DNA from 3 places in the Kitasatospora sp. NPDC087315 genome. Region 1 is predicted to be linked to each of the others. Evidence: riboswitches for the same ligand, from Rfam matches in the RefSeq annotation. Region 1 holds a riboswitch; each other region holds the start of a gene.
The links. Region 1 has a riboswitch for cyclic di-AMP ahead of ACIO5D_RS14510 (NlpC/P60 family protein). Riboswitches for the same ligand answer to the same signal wherever they lie in the genome.
Positions count from the first base shown of each region.

Region 1 (2,955 bases):
CGGGGCGCTGGGCGCGGACGACGTGGACGGCGTGGACGACGCCGACGGCTTGGTGACGGGCGAGGAGGACGGGGTGCCCAGGTCGCCGCGGCCGTTGTCGCGGGATGCCCGGTCGGCCTCGGCCTTCGCGGTCGCCTTGGCGGCGTCCGCCTTGGCCTTGGCCTCGGCGGCGGCCTTCTCCTCGGCCGCGCGCAGCGCCTCGCGCTCCTGCTCGGTCAGCGTGTTGAGCAGTTCCTGGGCCTTGGCCAGCTTGCCCTGGATCTCCTCCTTGGACGCCTTCAGCTGCTGGGTGGTGGCCTCCAGCTCGCCGAGCTTGTTCTGGGCCTCGGTGCGGTCCTGGTCGAGCCTGCGCTGCTGCTCCTGGAGCTCCTTCAGCTGGCCCGACTGCGAGCTGCCGGCCTGCGTCAGGGTGCCGGCCTGGGTGAGGAAGTTGTCCGGGCTGGAGGAGAGCATCAGCTGAACGGTCGGCGATATGCCGCCGTTGCGGTACTGCTCGCCGGCGATCTCGGCGAGGCCGCCCTGCAGATCGGTCACCTGCGACTGCTGGCGGGCCACCTTGTCCTGGAGCTCGCCGACCTGCTTCTGCAGCTCCTGCTGCTTGGCCTGGGCGCCGTTGTACTGCTCGGTGGCGACCTCGGCCTGCTCGTTGAGCTTGTCGACCTGCTCCTTGACCTGATCCTTGGTCGGCGTCGGGTCGGCGTGCGCGCCCGACTGCGCGGAGAGGGCCACGGCCGCTGCGGCGGCCGCGGTCAGGATGGAGACGCGGGCACGGCCGGCGGGCTTGGGACGACGATGGGACGCCACGAAGGCGGACTCCTTCTTCCTACGTCCGCCTACCGGGTGAGCTGACGGGTTCGGGCCGGAAGCGTGCCCTACGGCGCCTCACCGACCGTTCCACCGGTCGACCTGGCGCCGATTCACCCCGGAGGAACTTGGTTCCCCGGCTCCGCTCCACAGCGTCCCCGACTGCTGGACTCCCCGTCGGGCAGTCACCTGCCCCGCTGCTTCACGAACTCGACGGTAACCCCCGCCGTCACCCGGGATGGGTGATCGACTGCACGGTGGTTCGAGGCATGACCCTAGTAACAGAACCGTGATCCGTTCAAATCCTTGTCAGAAAAAAGACGGAAGAATACCCAAGTTCATTTGTGAATATGACCGAATGTGATCACAACCGCACGCGGGGCTGATCATTACTCACAATGCGGGTCGAGAGCGCCCGACCGGGGCGTGTCCCACATCACAGCAGCGGGCCGGCCCGGCCGGGCGTGTCGACCTATCAGGGAATGTCTGGATCGGGGGCTTCTGCCCCCAATCGACGAACCGTCAGACCCGGCGGATGGCGTTGATCTTCATCGCGTCGGCCTTCATCACCTTCACCACGTCACCGGTGTGCGGCGCGTGCACCACCATGCCGTTGCCGATGTACATCGCGACATGGCTGCGGTCGTCGCGGTAGATGATCAGGTCACCGGGCTGCGCCTGGTCCAGCGAGGGGACCCGGGTGCCGACGCCGGCCTGCGCCTGCGAGGTGCGCGGCAACGAGACATTGGCCTGCTTGTACGCCCAGACCATCAGACCGGAGCAGTCGAAGGTGCTCGGCCCGATGGCACCCCAGACGTACGGCGAGCCCTGCTTGCTCATCGCCTTGGCGACGGCCACCCCGGCGTACCCGCCGGCCTGCGGCAGGCTGCTCAGGTCGGTGCGCTCGCTGCCGCGCGAGGCCCGGTCGTCCTGCTGCTGCTGCGCCTTCAGGGCGGCCCGGTCGGCCGCGCTGAGCGAGTTCAGCAGCGTCTGGGCCTCCTTGAGCTTCTGGTTGACGTCCGCCTTGGCCTGGTTCAGATCCTTGGTGGTGCTGTCCAGGGAGGCGAGGACGGCGGCCGCCTCGGCCTTCTGCTGGTCCAGGCGGCGCTGCTGGTCCTGCAGGCCCTTGAGCGCCTCGGACTGGCTGGAGCTGGCCTGCTGGACGCTGGAGGCCTTGTCCAGGTAACCCGACGGGTCGGAGGAGAGCATCAGCTGCACGGACGGGTCGATGCCGCCGGTGCGGTACTGCTCGCCCGCCACCTCGGCCAGCCCGGCCTGAAGCTGCGTCATCTGGTCCTGGCCGCGGGCCACCTGGTCCTGGAGCTGGTCCGCCTGCTTGCGCAGCTGGTCGGCCCGCTCCTTGGCGCCGTTGTACTTCTCGGCCGCCTGCTCCTGCTCCTCGTTCAGCTGGTCGATCTGCGCCTTCACGTCCTCCTTCTTGGGGGAGGGCGCGGCGTGGGCGCCGACCTGGGCGGAGAGGGCGACCGCGGTCGCAGCGGCAGCGGTGAGCACGGAGACCCGCGCGCGGCTCGGCTGCTTGGGACGGCGGTGGGAGGCCAAAGTGATCGGTTCCTTCTTCCAACGGACTCACCCGTTTGAGTGAGGATCCGGAAAATAGGTTTGACGCCAGACCCTAGTGAAGATCCACGCTTTCCGCCACTCCCCCGATGGCGTGAACCTCCACCGGCGGCCTGACTTCACGGGATCCACACACTGCCGCAAACCGGGCGCTGACCAGCGGTCACTCCGGTCCCTCCGGCATCAGGGCCGGGCCAGCCGGTTCAGCAGCAGGACGGAGGCGACGGGGCGCGCGCCCGCCTTGCGCACGCCCTCCGCGACCTCCCGGTCGGTGGAGACCACCACCACCGGACGGCCCTGCGGCTCGGCCCGCACCAGACGGCGGATCAGCTCGTCCGCCGTCTCCCCGGTCCGGCTGAAGCGCACCCGCACCCCGCGCGGCGGCGCCATGATCACCGGCACGTCCAGGTCCTGCCCGTCGAACACACAGGTGACCTCCGCCTGGGTGCGCTGGGCCAGCATCGCCAGCCCGCCCAGCAACCGGATCCGCTGCTGCTCCAGCGGCAGCGCCGGATAACCGGTCTTGGTCACGTTGTAGCCGTCCACCACCAGATGCACCTGCGGGATCGCCAG
Region 1 covers NZ_JBIUYD010000009.1:9,324-12,278, reverse strand. Annotated here, with positions in the region: gene ACIO5D_RS14510 (NlpC/P60 family protein) at 1-804, opposite strand, end outside; cyclic di-AMP (ydaO/yuaA leader) riboswitch at 815-969, opposite strand; gene ACIO5D_RS14505 (NlpC/P60 family protein) at 1,327-2,364, opposite strand; gene ACIO5D_RS14500 (NYN domain-containing protein) at 2,566-2,955, opposite strand, start outside.

Region 2 (2,955 bases), on a different contig from region 1:
GATCGGGTTGACGTCCGTGCCGTACCCCGCACCGGTGCGGATCTCGAAGTGCAGGTGCGGGCCGGTCACGTTGCCGGTCGCGCCCGAAAGGCCGATCTGCTGGCCGGCGGTGACGGTCTGGCCGATCCTGACGCCGATCGAGGACAGGTGCGCGTACTGGGCGTACTTGCCGTCGGCGAGCTTGATCTCGACCTCGTTGCCGTAGGCGCCGCCGTTGCCGGCCTTCACCACGGTGCCGCCCGCGACGGCGCGCAGCGGGGTGCCGGTGGAGACGACGAAGTCGGCGCCGGTGTGGTGGCCGGAGGACCACATCGAGCCGGCCACGCCGTAGGCGGTGCCGAGCTTCGGGCTGGCGACCGGGGAGACGTAGCTGGCGACGCCGGCCACGGTAACCGGGGCCGGGGTGGCGGGCTTGGCGACCTCGATCTTGGTCTGGACCGGGGTCTGCGGGGCGGGCTTGACCGGCTTGGCGGTCTGAACCGGCTTCGGCGCGGCGGCCGGAGCGGCCGGAGCAACCGGGGCGGCCGGCTTGGCGGCCTCGGCCGGAGCGGCGGCCTTGGCGCCGAGCGCGAGCTTCTGGCCCGGGAAGATCAGGTTCGGGTTGGCACCGACGACCGAGCGGTTCTGCTCGTACAGCGCCTGCCAGCCACCCTCGACCTGCTTGGCGTCGGCGATCTTCGACAGGGTGTCCCCGCCGACGACCTGGTAGCTCTGCTCGACCGGCGCGGCGGCCGGGGCGGCCTGCTGCGGGGCGGCGGCCGGGGCGGCGTCGGCGGTCGAGGAGTTGCTCTGCCGGGGCTTCGCGGCCGGCGCGGTGTGGGCCTGGGCGCTGATCGCGGTCACCAGCGGAAGGGCGAAAGCGGCGCCGGTGACGGCGGTGGCGATACCGATGCGGGCGGCGCGGGGCAGGGCGATACGACGAGCCTGTGCGGGCATGGAAGATTTCCTCTCCGACGCCTACGAGGTGAGCTGTCGGGTTCGGGCTGGAGTTGCCCGGCCGCAATGCGGCTTCACCCCAAGCCGGACCGTGAATTCCGGTCCGGCGACTTACCTTTGGGTCCCCCGCTCCTGCCGTACAGAGTTCAGTTCGCACCACCGGGCAGCGGCAGGACTAGGCGTTCCACCCGGTGGCCGCCCGGGCCGTGGCCGGGCGGTCGCTGAACTAAAACCCATCCGTACGGGCTAAGCAATGTCGATCACGTGAAGTCACCACAAAGCCCCGAGGCGTCGTGACACTCCGAATGATCGGCTGCACGGTACGCACACAATCCATTGACCTGGAGCGACCGCCCGGCGACACTCCGCCGATATCCGCGTCAGTACGCACGCGATCACCTACGGAATGCCATTCGCCGACACACCCCCCGGTGACCCTTGTCACGTCGGCCCGCGGGGCGCACGATCGGGCGGTGGCCACCTCCGAGGCCGGCACCCTGCGCCTGGGCACCGCGCAGGGTCGCTGGGTACTACTGGCGACGGTGCTCGGCTCCAGCATGGCGATGCTCGACGGCACCGTGGTGAACGTCGCCCTGCCCCGGATCGGCGCCGATCTGGGCGCCCCCCTCGCCGCCCTGCAATGGACGCTCAACGCCTATCTGCTGACCCTGGCCGGGCTGATCCTGCTCGGCGGCGCGCTCGGCGACCGCTACGGCCGCCGCCGGGTGTTCCTGATCGGCGTGGTCTGGTTCGCCGTCGCCTCGGCGGCCTGCGCCGCCGCGCCCACCATCGGCGTGCTGGTCATCGCCCGCGCCGTGCAGGGCATCGGCGGCGCCCTGCTCACCCCCGGCTCACTGGCGATGCTCCAGGCCGTCTTCCACCCGGACGACCGCTCGGCGGCGGTCGGCCTCTGGTCCGGCCTCGGCGGGGTGTCGGCCGCGGTCGGGCCGTTCCTCGGCGGCTGGCTGGTGGACGGCCCCGGCTGGCGGTGGATCTTCCTGCTGAACGTCCCGCTCGCCGTCCTGGTGGTCGCGGTGGCGGCCCGGCATGTGCCGGAGAGCCGGGACGAGAGTGCGACCGGCCGGTTCGACGTCCTCGGCGCACTGCTCGCCGCCCTGACCCTGGGCGCGATCACCTACGCGCTGACGGCGGCCGGTGGAGGGGTGTCCGCGTCCGTCTGGGTGACCGGCGTGGCCGGCCTGCTGCTGGGGGCGGCCTTCGTCTCGGTGGAGCGCCGCAGCCCGGAGCCGATGCTGCCGCTCGGCCTCTTCTCCTCCCGGCTGTTCACCGCGGTGAACCTGGTCACCCTCTGCGTGTACGCGGCCTTCAGCGGAGTGTTCTTCCTCCTGGTGGTGCAGTTGCAGACGGTCTCCGGGTTCTCCCCGCTGGTCTCCGGGCTGTCCCTGATCCCGGTCACCGTCCTGATGCTGGCCCTGTCGGCACGCGCCGGGCGGCTCGGCAAGCGGATCGGCCCGCGGCTGCCGCTCACCGTGGGTCCGCTGCTCTGCGCGGGCGGTGTGCTGCTGATGCTGCGGATCGGCCCCGGCGCCTCGTACTGGGCGGACGTGCTGCCCGCCGTCACCGTGCTGGGCTGCGGGATGGTGCTGCTGGTCGCGCCGCTGACCGCCACGGTGCTGGCGGCGGTGGAGGTCCGGCACGCGGGCATCGCCAGCGGTGTCAACAACGCCGCCGCCCGGGCCGCCGGCCTGCTCGCGGTCGCCGCCCTGCCCGCCCTGGCCGGTCTCAGCGGCGAGGCCTACCGGGTGCCCGCCTCGGTGGACTCGGCCTTCCACACCGCGATGCTGATCTGCGCCGGGCTGCTGGTCGCCGGCGCGCTGGTGGCCGTCACCACCGTCCGGGGCAATGTGCTGGCCCCCGAGGACCACCGCCCGGTGGCCGAGCCGGACTGCCAGTGGTCCTGCGGCACCAACGCCCCGCCGCTCGACCCGGGCCACGTCGACGCCGGAACGGCCGAGGGCCCCGCCACCGGAACGGCGGCAGGGCCCTCGGCGAACTGAC
Region 2 covers NZ_JBIUYD010000030.1:36,716-39,670, reverse strand. Annotated here, with positions in the region: gene ACIO5D_RS32965 (peptidoglycan DD-metalloendopeptidase family protein) at 1-936, opposite strand, end outside; cyclic di-AMP (ydaO/yuaA leader) riboswitch at 940-1,098, opposite strand; gene ACIO5D_RS32960 (MFS transporter) at 1,494-2,954, shown strand.
Region 2: it holds a riboswitch for cyclic di-AMP, as region 1 does, so the genes downstream of both, ACIO5D_RS32965 (peptidoglycan DD-metalloendopeptidase family protein) here and ACIO5D_RS14510 (NlpC/P60 family protein) in region 1, are expected to answer to the same signal.

Region 3 (2,955 bases), on a different contig from region 1:
CTGACGCAGCTGCGGAAGGTGATGCCGTGGCTGGCGTGCGGCACGAAGGCGTGGCTGCCCGCGTCGCGGACCACCACGCCCTCGACGACGGTGCCCCGGGTGGTGTCGCCGAGCATGTGGAAGTGCAGCCCGTACCGGCCGAGCACGGGCGCGGTGACGGGGACCGTGCCGTCCTGGCCCTTCCAGGTCTTCTCGGTGTCGGCGCGCGGACCCACCCAGCGCAGTGCGGCGTGCCGTACGTCGGCGGGCCGGGAGCCGGTGACGTGGACGTGCGCGCGGCCCTTCGCGGTGCCCTCGACCCGGACGCCGCGGGTCAGGTTGAGCAGTTCGGCGCCGACGGTGACGCCCCCTCCGGCGGTCACCCGGGGGTGGGCGTACTTCAGCGGGGAGGCCAGGGTGACGGTGGATCCGCTGACGGACCGGACGGTGACCAGGTCGTAGCGGGCGGAGAAGTCCTCGGCGTCGGGCGGGCCGGTCGGGGTGACGGCCAGTTCGTCGCCGGGCAGCCAGCCGGTGGGCTCGGCGGCCAGGCCGATGGAGGTGTCACCGGCCCGCAGCTCGCGGTCGGCGCGGACCCAGGCGGTCTTGGCCGCGCCGTCCAGCCGCAGGCAGCCGGCGCCGGTCACCCAGAGCCCGGTGTCGGTGTCGGTGTCGGTGTCGGTGTCGACCACCTTGGCGCCGTCGCCCTGGAAGCGCCGCTCGTCCACGGACGGGAAGCGGACGGTGTGCACGGCGGTGCCCTCGGGGGCGAGTGCCAGGGTGCCGCGGATCTCGACGTTGCCGTCCGAGGCGAGGGTGAGGGTGCGGTCGGCGGCGAAGGTGAGTACGCCGGTCGGCTCGACCAGCAGCGAGCCCACGGTGGCATCGGTGTCGAGGAGCACCCGGTCGGCGATCCGGACGGCGCTCCGCGGGCCGGGTACCGCACCGCCCCAGCCGGCCGGGTCGGACCAGCGGCGGCCGGCCAGGTCGACGGTCGGTGCGGCGGCGGGCCCGGCCCCGGAGGTGCCGACGGGCGGCGGCCCGGCGGGCCGGTGGTCCATGCCCGCGCCCTCGGCGGGGGCCGCGGCGGCGTCGGTGGGGCCGTCCGGGGCCACGGGCATACCGGGCATGCCGGTGGCCGCGACGGGCTGCGTCCGCCCGGTCAGCGAGCGCCGCAGGATCTCCTCGCCGCCGACCGCGGCGAACACCGTGCCGACCGCCGGCCAGCGCAGCATCGTCCGGCGGCGTACGGGAGTTCGGGGCCGTTCGGGCGATATGTCCACTCTGCGGCGTTTTGCCCGGCGGTGCACCCCCCGAGGCCTGACGGTCGGGCGCCCGGCACGCGGGTCCTCGTCCTTGGCCATCACCGCGCAGCCCTCCCGCCGGACGGCCGCGTCGGTACTGACGTCCTGAAGCACAGGCAGTTGGGTCCGGCCGCAGGGGCGTTGCCGAAAATCGGTCATTTCTGATCATGGTGGACAGCCAATCAACCCCTCACCCGTAAACCGTGACGGGCATCACACATGTTTGCGGTTTGAACGGGAGTCTGCTTAACGTGCTCCCCGTTCGTGGCTACACGAACCCAGCCCATCCGCAACGCCGAGTCCTGCCGTCGGTTGTGCTGGCAGCGCAGAAACGCACCACGGCAGGAGCGGGGGACCCACAGGTAAGTCGCCCCGGACCGGTTCCCGAAACCGGTTCAGGGCTAGGGGTGAAGCCGCGCCACGGCGCGGCCGGGCAACTCCAGCCCGAATCCGACAGCTCACCTCGCAGGCGTGGGAGAGGATCGCGTCTTCATGCTGCCCGTCAACGGCACCAGTCTGCCCCGTCGCGCCCGCCGCCTGATCGCCGCCGTCGGCGTCGCGGGTGTCGGCCTGACCGTCCCGTGCCTCACCACCGGCACCGCCTCCGCCGCCCCGGTCGCCACCTGGGACAAGGTCGCCCAGTGCGAGAGCGGTGGCAACTGGGCCATCAACACCGGCAACGGCTTCTACGGCGGCCTGCAGTTCACCTCCAGCACCTGGGCCGCCTTCGGCGGTACCGCGTACGCCTCGCAGGCCCACCTGGCCACCAAGGACCAGCAGATCGCGGTCGCCGAGAAGGTCCTCGCCTCGCAGGGCCCCGGCGCCTGGCCCGTCTGCTCCGTCAAGGCCGGCCTGACCAAGGGCGGCACCCCGGCCGCCGTCGACACCTCGGCCGCCGCGAAGCCGGCCGCCACCAAGCCGGCCGCCCCGGCCGCCACCCCCGCGCCGAAGCCCGCCCCGCAGGCCCCCGCGCAGACCCCGGCCCCGGCGAAGAGCCAGGCCCCCGCCGACTCCGCCCAGGCCAAGGGCGGCAGCCAGGCCCAGCCGACCGACTACACCGTCATCGCGGGCGACTGGCTCTCCTCCATCGCCGACAAGAACAACGTCCAGGGCGGCTGGGAGCGGCTGTACGAGCTGAACCGCGGCACCCTGACCCAGGGTCCGCACGTCATCTACCCGGGCCAGCAGCTCGCCCTGGGCAAGGGCGGCCAGGCCCAGCAGTCCGGCCAGGGCGCCACCGGCGCCTCCACCGGCAAGCCGGCCGCGCAGACCCAGGCACAGACCCCGGCCGCACAGACCCCGGCCGCGCAGACCCCGGCCGCGCAGGCCCCCGCCGCCAAGCCCGCCGCCAAGCCGGTCGCCAAGCCCGCCGCCCCGGCGCAGACCCAGGCCCCGGCGCAGACCGCCACCGGCAGCATGGCCGCCGCCGTCTCCTTCGCCCAGTCGAAGGTCGGTCAGGCCTACATCTACGGCGGCACCGGCAACGGCGGCTGGGACTGCTCCGGTCTGACCCAGGCCGCGCTGCGCGCCGCGGGCGTCTCCGTCCCGCGCGTCGCCGCCGACCAGGCCGCCGCCAGCACCCACGTCTCGCTGGACAGCCTGCTCCCGGGCGACCTGCTGTTCTGGTCCAACAACGGCAAGGACTCCGGCGTCTACCACGTCGCGATCTACA
Region 3 covers NZ_JBIUYD010000002.1:13,777-16,731, forward strand. Annotated here, with positions in the region: gene ACIO5D_RS02955 (hypothetical protein) at 1-1,214, opposite strand, end outside; cyclic di-AMP (ydaO/yuaA leader) riboswitch at 1,598-1,768, shown strand; gene ACIO5D_RS02960 (transglycosylase family protein) at 1,755-2,955, shown strand, end outside.
Region 3: it holds a riboswitch for cyclic di-AMP, as region 1 does, so the genes downstream of both, ACIO5D_RS02960 (transglycosylase family protein) here and ACIO5D_RS14510 (NlpC/P60 family protein) in region 1, are expected to answer to the same signal.